DNA from 2 places in the Aliiglaciecola sp. LCG003 genome. Region 1 is predicted to be linked to the other one. Evidence: riboswitches for the same ligand, from Rfam matches in the RefSeq annotation. Region 1 holds a riboswitch; the other holds the start of a gene.
What was found. A riboswitch is a leader RNA that binds a small molecule or an ion and turns the genes downstream of it on or off. The one in region 1 is predicted to bind cobalamin.
Positions count from the first base shown of each region.

Region 2: it holds a riboswitch for cobalamin, as region 1 does, so the genes downstream of both, QR722_RS16995 (ABC transporter ATP-binding protein) here and QR722_RS15845 (TonB-dependent receptor plug domain-containing protein) in region 1, are expected to answer to the same signal.

Region 1 is NZ_CP128185.1:3,639,481-3,648,213, forward strand. It holds gene QR722_RS15820 (ExeM/NucH family extracellular endonuclease) at 1-288, opposite strand, end outside; gene QR722_RS15825 (DUF3016 domain-containing protein) at 613-1,143, opposite strand; gene QR722_RS15830 (hypothetical protein) at 1,395-1,700, opposite strand; gene ccoG (cytochrome c oxidase accessory protein CcoG) at 2,030-3,460, shown strand; gene QR722_RS15840 (serine/threonine protein kinase) at 3,457-4,440, shown strand; cobalamin riboswitch at 4,485-4,708, shown strand; gene QR722_RS15845 (TonB-dependent receptor plug domain-containing protein) at 4,770-6,635, shown strand; gene QR722_RS15850 (type 2 periplasmic-binding domain-containing protein) at 7,043-7,465, shown strand; gene QR722_RS15855 (type 2 periplasmic-binding domain-containing protein) at 7,677-8,105, shown strand; gene QR722_RS15860 (porin) at 8,121-8,733, shown strand, end outside.
Region 2 is NZ_CP128185.1:3,908,067-3,916,799, reverse strand. It holds gene QR722_RS17020 (methyltransferase) at 1-615, opposite strand, end outside; gene QR722_RS17015 (alpha-ketoglutarate-dependent dioxygenase AlkB family protein) at 646-1,275, shown strand; gene bolA (transcriptional regulator BolA) at 1,410-1,733, shown strand; gene QR722_RS17005 (cobalamin-binding protein) at 1,809-2,690, opposite strand; gene QR722_RS17000 (FecCD family ABC transporter permease) at 2,728-3,753, opposite strand; gene QR722_RS16995 (ABC transporter ATP-binding protein) at 3,746-4,531, opposite strand; gene QR722_RS16990 (hypothetical protein) at 4,569-4,721, shown strand; cobalamin riboswitch at 4,692-4,852, opposite strand; gene QR722_RS16985 (TRAP transporter small permease subunit) at 5,098-5,631, shown strand; gene QR722_RS16980 (TRAP transporter large permease) at 5,631-6,989, shown strand; gene QR722_RS16975 (TRAP transporter substrate-binding protein) at 7,010-8,104, shown strand; gene QR722_RS16970 (hypothetical protein) at 8,152-8,733, shown strand, end outside.

The DNA of each region.
Region 1 (8,733 bases):
ATCTGCAATATTGATGGGCTCAGAAATCCAAACTGCATCGCCATCAAGATCGCGACCAACCATAGCACCGTTTTCAACGCGAAAATAATCTGTATCCGCGGTCAAGGATGCGCTAGATACATCAATTGTCCACTTGGTAATACCCGCCATATCTATTGTGGTGTTGGTGGCACCTTTGAGATTATAAGCTGGATTGTTGAAGTCTTCCGCCCATATGGTTTCTCCATATGCTAGGGTTGCCATCGAAGCACAACAAAGTGCTGCAATAGCAGTGAGTTTGGTTTTCATGAGATCTCCTAAATCGTGAGTACTGCAAATGCCATTTCCTGGCTTTATATTTATTATTTTAGCGTGGCCGGATGCTACGTAACTTGTATGACAAATACATGACAACTACCGTCCTTTTTGCACTTCGATAGTCTCAGAAATAGTACAGTAATTCAACGAATTAAACGCCTACAGAGGAAGGCTGGGGAATTATATTTCACATCATTTAATATGAAACCATCGTTTCATATTGATTTATAACAATTATTTATTTTGGTAATGTTGAACAAATGGTCAAAAAAAAACCGCCAGGCAAAAGTGGCGGTTTATGACAGCAAATTAGCTTTAATTTTTTTCTAACAGTTTAGAAAATTCAGTTTTAAACCAATCCTGGAGCATATTTTTTTCATACCTTAAATTTTCATTTTTAAAGAAGGCATTATGTCTATCCATAAAACTCATGTCTTTGAGTTTTACCTCGGCTGATTCTTGCAGGACTAAACCTTGGGCGTCTTTTAAAACATATGAAAAGTCCATGCGCGGAATATCGATGGATTTGACTACTCGCACATCATTACTAGAATGTCCGAATCCAGCGAAAGAAGCAGGCCATACTTCACCAGCCAAATCAAGATTAGTTACCTTGTAACTCAACCCATAACCGTCGGGCAGATCTTCAGCCAATTCAATCAGGTATTCCTCCAATTGCTCTAACGTTTGTTCACGAAATTTAGTCCGACTCTGCATGGTTGGCTTTACGTCTCGATATTCAGTTGGGTTCTCCCAAATGATTTCGACTTCAGCTTTTGCATAGCTTGCGCTGGCAAATAAACTAAGCGTGGCTCCTGTTAATAGTAACGAAATTGAAGTCTTCATAATGGTCCCTCTTTATTTAACAGTGTCTGCCATGGTTACCGACAAAGCATGTTTTGTTAGTGGATATCAATAATTGTAGCCTAGTTAGCTGAATTGAACATGAATGTAAATTTACCTATCTAACTGAATAGACAGTAACTACCGCGTAATTGTTCCATTGATAGCAAGGAAATGCGGAGAAAAGATTGACTGCTGGGAAGTGACAAGCCTGTCGATGTCTTTTGGCCTGTATTGTTATACCAATCCATTTGCTAGGACGCTTTGTTCACCGTTAGCAATTTTGAATTATCAATAGTGTGGCACACCATCTCTAAATTAGCGCCATTGACATAGGGATTGATTTCTCTTTGTGCACAGTATCGAGTATGGAAATTTTCAAGACTTCCGGAGCTAGAGGTAATCTGCTCAATATAGTCTTTTTGAAACTCGCGCATTTGCTGGGTGTAAGGCATGAGTGAAGAGCGTAAACCCGCCAACTGAGTTTCTTCTATCTGCAATGATATCTCAGTCATAAAATCAGATAGATTATTCTGAATATCAGCTAAAAAATACTGCACAAACGAAGACCTTAGCAACATGACTAATAATATTATCTCCGAGAAAATGAAAAAGTACCTTAACATACACTGACTTTACTGCTTATCATGGACGCAGAATAGATCATCACAGCCAAGTAGCATAGCAAATGCTATTATTGCTGATCATACCTAAGTGATTGGGGTAATACCTGAGTAGCCAGTGGCTATCGAAATAATTCCATCTAAGTTTGATCCAGATTAACAACTACTGGGCAATATATGCGATAATTATTGCTGTCAAAGCCAATCGGCTACAAGACATAGTCTACCCATAATGGTTTCCATCGCTGTAATATAAGGGCACATGAATGAGTGAGCGCATTCCGATTAAAGACATCTCACCGGTTAAAGTCCACAAACCCGATCCCAGCCAACATGAAAATGCCTATACCCCTAGAAGTAGAATCTATGTTCGTGCGGTTGAAGGAACCCTCGAAACGTTCAGGCGATTCTTTGGATTGATTTTTTTAGGCACCTTCGCCATTTTACCCTGGCTTCAATATAACGGTAATCAAGCCATATTATTGGATATCGGAGCGCAACGATTCAATATTTTCGGCTTAACTTTGTGGCCACAAGACCTTACCTTATTGGCTTGGATTTTGATCATCAGTGCGTTTGCGTTATTTTTCATCACAACCTTCGCTGGACGCGTATGGTGTGGGTTCATGTGTCCGCAAACTACATGGACCTTTATTTATATCTGGTTTGAAGAAAAGATTGAAGGCGCAAGAAACAAGCGTATCAAGCTTGATCAGCGCAAAATGGATTTTGATAAATTTTGGCGTAAAACCCTCAAACACAGTTCTTGGATTCTGGTTGCCTTGCTTACTGCGTTATCTTTTGTCGGATATTTTACGCCCATAGATCAATTATTCATTGATTTTTTCAGCTTCAATGCGGGATTTTGGTCCGGCTTATCAGTGATATTCTTTACCCTTTGCACTTATGGAAATGCGGGATGGATGCGCGAGATTATGTGTACCCACATTTGTCCATATGCTCGATTCCAGTCAGCGATGTTCGACAAAGACACTTACACTGTCGCCTACGATGCTTCTAGAGGTGAAAAAAGAGGACCTCGTTCCAGAAAAACGTCTCATGAAGCCATCCAGCAACAAGGATTGGGAGATTGCATAGATTGCAACCTTTGTGTGCAAGTTTGTCCAACCGGTATAGATATTCGCAATGGACTGCAATATGAGTGTATCAACTGTGGAGCCTGTGTAGATGCCTGTAACGGCGTGATGGATAAGATGAATTATCCGAAAGGTTTAATTAGCTTTACCTCCGAGCACGAGCTTGCGGGAGGGACAACTAAGATAGTGCGCCCGAAACTAGTAGGTTATGCGGTTGTACTCGTGATCATGGTGTCGCTATTAGTATATGAAATCATGAGCAGAGTGCCACTAGAAGTCGATATTATTCGAGATCGTAACTCATTGTATAGAGAAACCAACGATGGTCTTATTGAAAACGTATACTCACTTAAAGTACTCAACAAATCGCAAACAGAACGTGTCTACCAAATAGAAGTACTGGGACTAAAGGGGCATAGGTATATGGGCAACAATCAAGTAAAAGTGCAAGGAGGCGAAGTGCTTAACTTAGCTGTTAGCGTCGCGATAGACCCCTATGCACTAAAAGAAACAGTGACAGAATTCAGGTTTAAAGTCTTTTCCATTGACGGCGATGAACCTGTAGAAGTCAGTGAGCCAAGTAAGTTTATTTATCAATGAGTATCACTGACGACGCTAAATTTAATTTTGAACAGTTGGGCCCTGACCTGATCCTTGATGCCATTGAATCAAAGGGAATTTTGGTTGAATCCGGTCTTCTAGCCCTCAACAGCTATGAAAATAGGGTTTACCAATTTATTGCACAGGACAATAAGCGCTATGTGACCAAGTTCTATCGGCCACAGCGCTGGTCCACAGAGCAGATTCAAGAAGAGCATGATTTCTCCCAAGAGCTACATGACCACGAAATTCCAGTCGTCGCGCCTATACGAATTGAGCAACAATCCCTTCATCAGTATCAAGGTTACCAGTTTGCGATATTTCCTTCTGTGGGTGGGCGTCAATTCGAAGTCGACAACCTAGACCAAGTAGAATGGATGGGGCGCTTCATTGGCCGTATTCACCAGGTTGGTCAAGGTAAGCCTTTTACTTATCGCCCTTCATTTTCAATCCAAGAGCATTTAATTGATGCCACAGAGACGTTGCACAACACCCAATTGATACCACAGAGTTTGCACACTGCTTTCTTCACAATATTGGAACAAGTGGTAAGTTTGACTAGCCAACTCTATAAGCCAGAGAAAATGATTCGCTTGCATGGAGATTGCCACCCCGGCAACATTTTATGGCGTGATGGCCCGACCTTTGTCGACTTAGACGATTGTAGAATGGGACCTGCCATTCAAGATCTGTGGATGATGTTATCTGGTGACCAAAACCAACAGCGCATTCAACTCGATACATTAATTGAAGCCTATGACGAATTCTATCACTTCGACACCCGTCAACTTGGCCAAATAGAACCTCTGCGTGCGATGCGGATGGTCCACTATATGGCTTGGCTGTCCCGCAGATGGCAAGATCCTGCATTCCCTCAAGCATTCCCTTGGTTTGCGGAAGCTAAATATTGGGAACAACAAATCCTTGCTCTCAAAGAGCAGTATTCCGCTTTGCAGGAGCCGAGTATTACGCTTTTTTAATTCCATTAAACATAGTTCTTTATTCTTTTTATATCATCAAGCTATAATAAAACGAGACCAAGGTGCTGCCTCCTTTTATAGGGGCAGTTAAACGGGAAGACAGTGAGATGAAAATTAATTTACATCAAAGCTGACGCTGCCCCCGCAACGGTAAACAAGTCAAACATTAACCATATACCACTGTTTTTTTTTAACGGGAAGGTGTTAATGCCGTCATATTACTATGACACTTGTGAGCCCGGATACCGGCCTTGGACGTCGAATGATCCCTACAGCAGTGGATCCCCATTTACCTGTACTCGGGCGGAGTACAAACCAAGGTTAACAATATGCAAAAAACTCCTATAGCTATAGCACTAAGTACATTATCGATTCTTGTTTCTAGCAACGCACTATCTCGTGATTTAAGTTCTGCACCGGATGAAAGCATTGAAAAGATGTCAGTGGTATCTAGTCGTTTCGCACAACCTGAATATCGCCTTGCCACCAGCATAACAGTGTTGGATGAAATCGATTTACGCAGTCAAAGTACCCTCAGCGTCGCAGACATTTTACGCAACACCCCCAGTATTAATGTTTCTAACGCTGGCGGGCTAGGTAAAACAACCACTTTGAGGATCCGTGGCGAAGAAAGTTTTAGAACCAAATTGTATATCGATGGTGTGGAGCTAACGGACCCTTCAGCACCGCAGGTTTCGCCAATTTTCGATGATGTATTGGCACAACAACTGTCTCGGATCGAAATATTGCGCGGGGCGCAAGGTTTAGCTTATGGCGCCGATGCTGGCGGAATTGTTACCATGTATACCAAAGAGCCTGCGAATGGTCTTTCAGCCAACGCGACGTTTAGCGGGTCTCGTTACAATACCAAAGGACTTTCTGCAAACCTCTCCCTTGGTAATGAGCAAGGCGGTGTATTGCTAGCGGTATCGAATTTATCCAGTTCAGGCTTCAACGCTCAAACCACAGATCTATCCGGCGAGAAAGATAGCTACGACAACGATACAACTTATATCAAGGGCCACTATAACATTGCTGAAAACTGGCAGGCTAAAATGGTTATCCGCCAAGTCGATGCAAAAAATGAATATGATGGATGTTTTGACAACACCACCTTTGCAGCGAGTAACGACTGCCTGACAGACTCAGAACAAACCACTATGCGGGGCTCGTTGGCGTACAAAGATGAAAAGAGTAGTCATGAAGTCGCTTTTAACACCACTGATATTGAAAGACGCTTCATCAACAATGGCGAATTTGGTTTTATCAATAGCGGTTCAGTTAATAAATTCGAGTATATTGGAAGTTACGCTTGGCAAAGCCAGCGCTTTGTATTTGGCGCAGAAAATAAACAAGAAAACTTAGACGGTGAAAACTTATCCCGTCATCAAAAGAGTATTTTTGCCGAATGGCTAGGTGAGTTTGACCAAAGTACTTTTTTCAATCTTGGCATTCGCCACGACGACAATGACACCTTTGGCGGTTTTGATAGTGTACGAATTGGCGCTGTTAAACATGTTGAATTGGGTAGTTTAGATTTAAAATTAAAGACCAGCTATGGTGCAGGCTTTAGAGCACCGAGTCTGTATGAGCAAAATTACAATGATGGCCCTTTCGCTTATGGGGATGCTGCAGGCTTGCAACTCGAAGAAGAGAATAGCAAAGGTTTAGACGTGGGTTTTGAACTAACCACTCCCCAAGGCAATATGATAGAAGTTGTTTACTTTGACCAACAGGTTGAGAATGAAATAATTTTTGATTCAATTGGCTTCCAAGGCTATTTACAAGTTGCAGGCCAAAGCAAATCCCGCGGTGTTGAAGCCAACTTTGAATATAATTTCCACAACGGTCTGACGTTTTCAAGTAACTATACCCACAATAATGCAACCGATAGTAGGGGCGAATTACGCCTAAGACGTCCTCGCAATAAAGTTAATCTGGGGCTCAAAAAAGCTTTGCTTAACGATACGCTATTTGTTGAGCTAACTCATCGAAGCGTCAGCGGTGCTGAAGATATAGGTGGACAGGCGTTGGAAAGTTATAGTGTGACTAACCTGTCGGCATATTGGCATTTATCAGAAAACGTTTCATTTAAAGCAAGTCTAACGAATCTGCTCGATAATGAGTATCAAGAGGTGCTCAATTACAACTCCGCTGGTAGAGCATTATCTGTTTCCACCACGATCAGCCTTTAAAGCCTGCAAAGTACCTATGTGCACAGTGCTCATGGGTGCTACTTGATATATATATATTTACATGCCTTTCAGGACAAAATAAAAACTAGAATATTTTTTATATTCGGCTAGATTTGTTTTTGTGGGCATTTTTAAAACCTTGTATTGATGGATTGGACCGCAGTACTAGAGGAAATGCCTAGTTATATTGAGATTTAAAGCTTAAAATAGGTTTGCCAATCTGTAGTCCAACATCAATCTACTAATTTATTCAATGGTTCGGTTGCATACGGGAAGTATGGTATGAAATTTAATACTATTATCGAAATACTCATACCTCGACTAGCTTGGAAATAAGCAAGGGAATCTGTATGGTTCGTCCCGCTTCCAACCTGATTTGCTTTTTACACTAGTTTTATGAGGGACTTATGATTCGCAATTGCTTTCTAAATATATCAACTGCAGTATTATTATTAACTGCCGCTGCTAGTGTTTGTGCAGAAGTGGTTGTCATAGTTCATCCAAGTAATGAAAACGCGTTAGACACTAAAGCAGTACAAAGAATATTCTTGGGCAAAGAAAAGAAATTTAGTAACGGAACTGCTGTCTATCCAATCAACCAAACAGAAGGCGCCATTCGCAGTGATTTTGACTCAAGTGTCCTCGGCCGCAGTTCGACTCAGGTTGCCGCTTACTGGTCAAAATTAGTTTTTACCGGTAAAGGGATCCCACCTAAAGAAGTATCAAGCGATGCTGATGTGGTGGCTGCCGTATCAGCCGACCCAGCATCTATCGGCTACGTCGACAGCGCAGCTGTTACTGGCGACGTGAAATCAGTATCTTTCAATTAAATTGCGCAAATACTTCTGGCATTCAGATCGTTTTTAGGCATGTAAAGCGACAGAGGTATTCAAACAATATAATCAATAAGAACAACATGAGAGGGTCAATTGACCTAGCTAAGTTGTCCTTTGAAAACACTATTTACTGCATAGGTGTCACTAATAACGCAATAACCAACCCGTAAATTACGCACTATCTATTTATTTGAGGAAATACCATATGTTGAAATCTTCTATCAAACGAACCGCTCTGGCGGGGGTGCTCACCACCCTATTCTCCAGCTTGTCTTTTGCTGCCGCTGTGGTAGTTGTGCATCCAGATAATAATGCCGCATTAAGCGTCAAAGATGTGCAACGAATTTTTTTAGGCAAAGAAAAGAAGTTTTCTGATGGCAAAGAAACCTTACCCATTAATCAGGCCGAAAGCTCAGCCATTCGCGCTGAATTTGATTCTGAATTATTGGGCAGAAGCTCTACTCAGGTAGCTGCGTATTGGTCAAAGTTAGTATTTACCGGTAAAGGTATTCCGCCGAAAGAAGTTAATGACGATGCCGCCGTTTTGGACATTATAATGAACAACAAAAATGCTATTGGATATATCGATGAAAGCGCTGTAACAAACGGTGTCAAAGTCGTTCCGTTGAACTAATTCTGGAGAATTATTGTGAAAAGAATTTTAACACTTACGACACTAGCCTGCGCCTTAACATTTTCAGCCAGTGCTGAAGTTCGCATCAATGGTTTTGCTAACATGGTTGGCGGTATAACGAGCAGTGAAGATAGCTTATATGGTTATGATGACAGCTTTTCCTTCAGTGAAGAAAGCTTATTTGCTATTCAAGTTAGCGGAGACATCAATGACAAAATGACCGCTACCGGTCAGCTTGTAGCTAAAGGCGTTAATAATTACAAAGCAGAATTCGAATGGGCCTACATCAGCTATCAAGCTACTGAGAATTTAAGTATCTCTGCGGGCCGCTTGAGATTACCTTTATTTAGATATTCAGCCTCTAAAGATGTGGGTTACTCCTATCATTGGGTTACCGCACCACGCGCAGTCTATGATGTATCCTTCAACAATATTGAAGGTCTACGTTTTGACTACAGTACCTACTCGGGTGACTGGGAATACAATTTTCAGCTATCCACTGGCACGATTAACAGCGACATTACTGTACCCGATGGCACTGGTGGGGAGGAAGATGAAAAACTTGAAGCCAAAAACATCGTAGTGGTTACTGCTGAAGCGGGCTATGAGTGGTTTAAAATCCGCGCAG
Region 2 (8,733 bases), 270 kb from region 1:
CTCAAATAGTTTATCGTCTGTATGCCAAATTGTGGGATAGGGTGATTTGAGCATTTTTGCTGGCAACCTTGGTTGGCAAAACACCAGTCTGGATTTTTTCTTAGCCAACGAAGTAGTGGTTACGCCTAAATATTTTTCAAATAGAGTAAGGGTCGACTTTTGGATCGACTTAACCTTAGCGGCTGCTACAATTCGGGTATTGACTGAAATGATGGACTGTAACTGCGCCAATTGGTGCTCAAGTAACGCCAAGGTTTTGGGTATTTTTATGACGACCCAATCTGGTTGCACAGCTGGAATAGCAAGGCTATCTATAAATTGCACCGAAGTAGTTGGCAATTGATTCTCTTCGAGATTTAATTGGGCAGCCCGCTGGGCCACATAAGAATCGCTAATATGACAAATTTGCGCTGAGTTAAACCAAGATGTTAATGCCCCAAAATCGTCGTTCAAGATAAGCATCTGGGCTTGCTCTATGTCACCTTGATGCTCGTTGATATGCTCTATCAATAATTCATCCGCAGCATCCCACGCCTGCCAGCTTGGGTGGGTAAATCGTTTAGGAAAGCGGTATAATTGCAGGGACTTTCCCTGAAAATCAAAACATGTATTCATTTAAATAGGATTCAATTAAGTATTAAGTTTATGCAACAAGATTTATTTGCGATTCCAACTCACTCATTTGAGACGCTGCCGATGGAGGACGCATTCATTCGCTATTGGCCGAGTTTTATCGATTCAGCGCAAGCGTTAAGATTGTATCAGAAACTGCGAGATAGTTTGTCTTGGCAGCAAGATTTCATTCGAATGTACGGTAAACAGGTGAAAATTCCCCGTTTACAATCTTGGTACGGAGATGAAGACGCTCATTACCGCTACTCAGGCTTGTCCATGCAACCGCAACCTTGGACCGGAGAACTGCGGGATTTGCGCCTGCAGGTTGAACAGGCTTGCGATGCTCAATTTAACTCTGTATTGGCCAATTGGTATAGGGACGGGCAAGATAGTATGGGCTGGCATGCTGACGATGAAGCTGAATTGGGTAAGCATCCTTTGATAGCGTCCGTGACTTTAGGTCAAACACGGGACTTCGATTTTCGGCATAAACAGTCGGGCAAAAAAGTCAGAATACCCTTACTAAGCGGCAGTCTATTGGTGATGGGGGGCTGCACTCAAGAGTTCTGGCAGCATGGTATCAGCAAAGGCGCAGGAGCGCTTGATGGACGGATTAATTTGACCTTCCGCAAGATCTATTCTCAAGATACAACGTTATAACAGTCGGTGTTTTTCATTAGATAAATTATATCTAGTTGACTCAACTACTTAGTAAATTGACACAATAAATTCATGTTTAAACTGCCAATAACAAGCTAAATTTAAACTTAGACACACATTCACAGGGACAACATATGAACATTCAAAATAATATAGAGCAAAAATTGCTAGCGCATTTTGACCCAGCGCATTTAGAAGTGACGAATGAGAGTTTTATGCATAATGTACCTGCTGGCTCTGAAACGCATTTCAAGGTGGTGTTAGTCACGCCCAAGTTTAGTGGCGAGAGGTTAATCAACCGACATCGTTCGGTTAATGCAGTCTTAAAAGAAGAGTTGGCTGACCAAATACATGCATTGGCGCTACATACTTATACTGATGCTGAGTGGCAGAATTTATATGGTAATTCACCAAACTCACCGAATTGTTTAGGTGGTATGCGACAAGCAGTATCTTAATGATAACGGCCATAGCGCAGCAAATCGTTATGGCCCCGTTGTTGATATGTTTTAGCTAAATACAGGCCTGGTTCTTCAGGTTGATGGAAGGAAGTAATGCTGCCGCGCCTGATCTATTTCGTTACACAGACTGGCTACCTCATCTAATACACGTAGCGTCATGCGATAGACCTTGTCTGCATTGGGGTGAAAGATAAAGTTATTTTCTACCGCAGGCACAAAGCTATATTTTTGCCAATCGAGATCGTGGAATATCAGGTTCTGCGGCGAGCGGGGCTGTATAATAACTTGTGGTTTTAAGGTTAGCACTTGTTCTAGTGATACTGACGGATAGTCTTCATCAATGTTGCTGAAAATATTGTTGGCAGCGCATATGTCTAGTTGTTGTTGTGGCCAAGCTTTCCCTGCAATTGTTTGCAGCGGGTTTGACCATATTTCATAGAACACAGTTACCTCAGGTCTATGTTGATACCTTTGTGTTAACCTTTGCAGTCTAAATTTATACTCTTGAGCTAAAAAATTGGCCGCTTCCTCTCTGCCGGTCAACTCACCCAGCCAAACCAGCTCTTTAGCGACGTCGGCCAACTGGATTGGATTTGAGTAAACTACTTTTAAACCATATTGCTGCAGCCGGTCTAGGTCAGCTAATGGATTGCCACTTTTCCAAGCAATGATTACATCCGGTTGGAGTTGTACAATCTTTTCTATCTGTAATCGACTGTGATCTCCCACCTGAAGTAGCGATTTGGCATCAACGGGATAATCCGCATAGGAGCTGGTGGCAATAATTTGTTTTTCGGCTCCAATATCAAACAGCAACTCAACTATATGTGGGGCTAAAGCTATGATCTTCAAATTCTGCTTTTGCAGTGAAGACTGACTTTCAACCTGACTGGCAAAGGATACACTAATTAATAGCCCTAAAAGGAGGGTAAAAACACTAACAAATATTTTCATAGCTAAAGATTATCCATTTCAGAGGATTGATTGCCGATTAATAGCGATTTTTGCGTAACCCCACCAGAAAGAAAATACTGCCAATTGCAGAGGTGATGATGCCAATAGGTATTTCTTGTCCCGCCAGCAGCATTCGGGCAGCAACATCTACCCATATAAGAAAACTGCCACCAATCAACACACAACCTAAAATCAAAGTTCGACTGGTTACACCAAGCCAACTTCGAACAATGTGCGGGATCATTAATCCCACAAAACCGATACCGCCACAGTAAGCCACGATACAAGCGGTTAATGCTGCGCAAATCATCAGTACCAGTGTCCTTAAACCATCTACTTTGACACCTAAGGCTTTGGCACTTTCATCTCCAAGCAGCATTGCATCCATATGACGACCATATAGCCACAATATTCCGACACTAACCATTACTACTGGCAGCATCACCCAAACAAACCACATTTCAGATCTGGCTAGACTGCCTAGTAACCAAAAAATCACTTTATTTGCCGCGAAAGGCTCTGCCAAATATAGCAATAAATGACTTACCGAACTGAGCATAAAAGATACAGCGACTCCAGCCAATAACAGCAGCTCAGTGCGGTTTCCAAACAGTCTACTGGCAAGCATTTGCACAATCAGCACAGCAAAAATCGCCCCTAAAAATGCCGCAAGAGGCAATGCAATGGAAAAAGGTAACAACGCTAACCAAGACAAAATAGGCATGTTGGCAACCGTTGAATGGCTGGTAATCAGCGTCGCTATACTCGCACCTAAGCCTGCGCCCGACACGACACCAAATAAATAGGGGTCGGCTAAACCGTTTCTATAAACGTTCTGCAGGGTTGCCCCGGCCACAGCTAATCCGGCTCCCACAAGAAAGCCGACCAAGATCCGAGGCACGCGAATTTGCCAAAATATGACCTCGTTGATAGGTAGTCGGCACTGATGAACAACACACTGGTAGATTTCGGCGGTGGAGATGTCTGCCGCACCAAACAACAAGCCACTTACTAGACTGGCAATCGAGACAATCACCAGCGCGCCCCATCTCAGCTTATTCATTTGCTGTCCTTTGTGGATAAAACTCGACACGCAGATGCTCATTGCTGTCATGTTTGAATACATGGCAAGGCGTTCTAAATACTCGTTGCAAGCGTTTTTCACACAACACAGCATGCGGATTGCCCTGTGCAACCATGGCTCCATCATCTAACAGGCACAAGTGATCGCAGTAGGCTGCCGCCAAATTAAGATCATGCAAGCTCATTACTACAGTGAGGTTGAATTTTTTTGCAAGCTGGCGCAACAGCTCGAGTATTTGATGCTGATAAAAAACGTCAAGATGGTTAATCGGTTCATCTAATATTATCAGTGATGCACGTTGTACAATGGCTCTTGCGATAAGAGCCCTCTGCTGTTCCCCCCCAGAAAGAGTATTAAACACTTGGTGACGTTTATCGAGAAGTCCGACTTGTGTAATTGCCTGTGTAATAGCAGCGTGTTGGAAGCTTTTTACTTTGCCGAACATGCTTTGATGAGGAAGTAAGCCCATACTAACTATGTGTTCGACGTTTAATGAAAAAACCGGATTGTTAAACTGATTTACCACCGCTATTTGTTTGGCTCGGTCAATTAGCTGATAGCTTTCAACCGGTTTATTTTGCCAATAAATCATTTTTTCGCTGGCTATTTGTCCAGACAAGATTTTTAGTAGAGTGGTTTTACCCGCACCATTGGGACCTAGCACTCCCAATATTTGACCCGGCACAACGTGGAAATTGATCCCGTTGAGAATGGTCTTGTTATTTGTCTGATAATTGACATTACGTGCTTCAAGCATGGCGAACTTTGGCTACTCTTTTTCAAGGGGCAATATATTGAACATCACATTGCCTGCAGAATTTTTCTTAGAACGGGAATTGGCAACCGTATACTTGAAACTAGAGCAAGGCGGTATCGGCATATCGTGTATTCCCGCACGACAAGTTTATAAGGTGAAACCAAAGAGCTGGTTATCGGCTGGTATCTGACTCTGTCACGTCAGCTTTACTGAGGTGAACAATTACAGTTGCGGGCACAGTTCTGGAATTTCACCAGATTCCCATTTACTTCCTGCAGCTTACTAAATGAGCCACAGAAAACCGACGGTCTCACCGGCAATATAGCAAGCTTTATGGAGCCGGACTAATTAATTTTGGAACATTAGTGCTTATTGAACCTGATGATTGGAGGAGTTTGCATAGCGGGTTAGCAGCAGACATTTGATTGCCAATATCTAATTGACCCGCAGAATCACAGACCAAAACAAGTGGACTTGATTAGAATCGCTAGCCAATCACTAGCGTTCTTTGTTAAAAAAACGTTTAATACGGGTTAAATTAGAAAAATAACAAAAACAGGATGGGAATGGCTGTTACTCAATCTATCGTTCACTTTATCAATAGGTTAAATGATAGCCTGTGCAGACTAGTTAGCTGGTTAACCCTAGTGATGGTAATCGTTACCCTACTCATAGTGGTGCTGCGCTATGGATTTGATATTGGCTGGATTGCGATGCAAGAGTCTGTCATGTACATGCATGCAATGGTATTCCTGTTAGGCTGCGCACATACCCTGAGGGTGAATGAACATGTGCGAGTAGATATTTTTTATCGTGGTTTTTCTGCCCAAAAACAAGCAAAAGTAGATGTGTTCGGTACCTTATTATTTTTGCTGCCGGTGAATATTTTTGTTCTTTTGATTAGCTATAATTATGTCAGTATGTCTTGGACACTGCTTGAATCATCTCAGGAAGCAGGAGGATTGCCTCTGGTATTCTTACTGAAATCATTGATGCTGATTTTCGCCTTGCTGATGTTATTGCAGGGGATCGCCGAGTTACTGATGAATATCGCGAAAGTAAAAGATGCTTCAGCATCTAGTTCAGGCGGAGACTATTAATGGAATATCTCTCGCTGGTGATGTTCGCCGTAGTCTGTATCACCCTGTTATATGGTTATCCGGTAGCTTATACGTTAGCCGGTACTTCACTTATCTTTGCCGGTGCTGGTGCCGTTTTTGGGGTATTTGACACCTCTTATCTACAAGCCGTACCCAGTCGTCTGTACGGTATCATGACCAATCAAACATTACTGGCCGTGCCTTTATTTGTTTTTATGGGGGTGATGTTAGAAAAATCTAAAGTCGCGGAAAACTTGTTATTGGCAATGGGGCAGGTATTTGGCAAATTGCAATCTGGCTTGGCGGTGTCCGTGGTCTTGGTCGGAATGTTGTTGGCAGCGAGTACCGGAATTGTCGGCGCCACTGTGGTCACCATGGGATTATTATCCCTGCCTACCATGCTAAAACAGGGTTATTCTCCCTCATTTGCCAGTGGCGCAATATGCGCAACCGGCACCTTAGGACAAATCATCCCACCTTCAATTGCATTAGTATTACTCGGTGATGTGCTATCGAGTGCATTTCAACAAGCGCAATTGAACATGGGAATTTTTTCGCCTGAGTCGGTGTCAGTTGGCGATCTGTTTGTGGGAGCGTTGGTGCCAGGGCTGATACTGGTGACCCTGTATTTAATCTATGTAATTATTTTTGCTGCACGAAACATAAAACAAATTGAGCCCGTTGAGGTGCATACTACCGATAGCAAAGTGAGTTTGTTCTCTGCCTTATTCCCGCCTCTAATATTAATAGTGATGGTGTTAGGCTCAATCCTAGGAGGCTTTGCAACGCCTACAGAGGCCGCCGGGGTTGGTGCTTCAGGAGCGTTAGTTTTGGCTTTGGTTCAGCGTCAGTTGAGCGTAGAAAAGTTAACAGAAGTTTTAATGTCGACCACAAAAGTCACCTCAATGGTGTTTCTAATTTTAATTGGCGCATCTATATTTTCCCTAGTTTTTCGCGGCTTTGGTGGCGAAGAGCTGATCCATAGTTTATTTGAACAACTCCCCGGCGGAGTATTCGGCGCTGTTTTATTGGTGATGGTTGTTATTTTCCTACTTGGTTTCATTTTGGATTTTATTGAAATTACCTTTGTGGTTGTGCCTATAGTAGCACCCGTGTTATTGACCATGGGAGTAGACCCTATTTGGCTGGGGATTATGATTGCGGTGAATTTACAAACCTCGTTCTTAACTCCACCATTTGGCTTCGCCTTATTTTATTTAAGGGGAGTCGCACCGCAGGAAGTGCGAACCAGCCATATTTATCGTGGTGTTGTTCCCTTTATAGTGATCCAAGTATTACTGCTGATCGGATTGGCAATTTGGCCAAATCTGGTAACGTGGTTGCCCTCTATGCTTTAGACTTAGTTAGGATAAGATTCATGAATTTGATTAAACAATTTGTACTAGTTTCTGTTGCTACGCTGGTGATTTCTTGTGGTGGAAAAACGCAGACCCCAGAAAACAACGCTGAACCACAGCAAACTTACGAATGGAAATTAGTTACCTCTTGGCCGAAGAACTTTCCAGGATTGGGTAAAGCCCCTGAAACCTTTGCCAATTATGTCGAGCGGATGTCAAACGGTCGACTCAAAATTAAAGTGTTTGGTGCCGGACAAATGGTGCCGGGTTTTGAAGTGTTTGACACCGTATCTAGCGGCGCGGCGCAAATGGGCCATTCTGGTTCCTACTATTGGAAAGGAAAAGCGCCTGCCGCGCAGATATTCACTGCGATACCTTTTGGTATGAATGCAACAGAATTTAATGGTTGGTTACATTACGGTGGTGGAATGGAAATGTGGCGTGAGCTCTATGCGCCCTTTAATCTGATTCCATTTGCTGGTGGCAACACGGGTGTGCAAATGGCTGGCTGGTTTAAAAAAGAAATCAATAGTGTAGAGGACTTAAAAGGGCTGAAGATGCGTATTCCTGGCCTCGGCGGGGAAGTGCTGAAAAAAGTCGGTGGCATTCCTATTGCGCTAACCGGTGGTGAATTGTTTACTTCGCTCCAATCCGGAGCGATTGATGCTACCGAGTGGGTCGGACCTTACAATGACTTATCATTTGGTTTATATAAAGCAGCCAAGTATTACTACTATTCTGGCTGGCATGAGCCCGGAGCAAGCTTGGAGTTTATGGTAAATAAACAGGCTTATGAGAGTTTACCAGCCGATTTACAGGCTATTATAGAAGTTGCAACACGGGCGGTGAATCAAGATATGTTGGATGAGTATACCGCTGCCAATAAAGACGCAATGGAAGCATTGGTCAATGTTCACGGTGTGGATATGCGTCCGCTTCCTGATGATGTAATTGATGCATTGCGAAGCGCTTCAGCTGAAGTGATGCAAGAGCAGTCCGCAGCCGACCCTACCTTCGATAAGGTCTATAAATCTTATCTTAAGTTCCAAGAAGGGGTGAAAAATTACCACAAAATCTCAGAGTTGGAATATTATTTAAATCGCGATAACAATTAATTGTTATTTTGATTTTTAATTTTGCCAAGAAAAGGGACGTCAATTGTATGGATAAAATAATATTTGCAATAAACCTAGGGTTGTTAAGCCTAGGTTTGACTGTCTGTACGTCAGTGTTTGCTGAGCAAGATCCCATCGAGCAGCAATATTTAAACGTCCAACAAAATGTGGTTTTAATGATTAAGCGACATGCCAAATTAGGTATGCGCGCGGTTTGGCAACAAGATGCCAGCGCATGGCGGGCTCACATGCAGGCGCTAGCCTGTGATACTAATGAGGATAATAGTCGACGCTTATTCAACACTCAGCTAGCCGGATACGCCACCTATAAAAGTGCGTTAATAGAGAATTTTACGCCTTTGGCTCCAGAATCCACTGACGAGCAACAACTTTTGCTCGACAAAATACAGGCCGATATCTTATACCTATCTTACCGTGTACTGTCTAGCGGATATTCCAATGCATATGTAAAGCGGGTGCACATATTGTTTAATTACCACCCCGAATTTAAAGCGGATTATTGCCAACAGGCCCAGGAAATGGCAGAGCAAACCCAAGAGGTTTTTCCCAATCCAGTACTTCAACAGCTACAAGGTGGGGATGTGAGTCACAGTGATGCATTAAGTAGA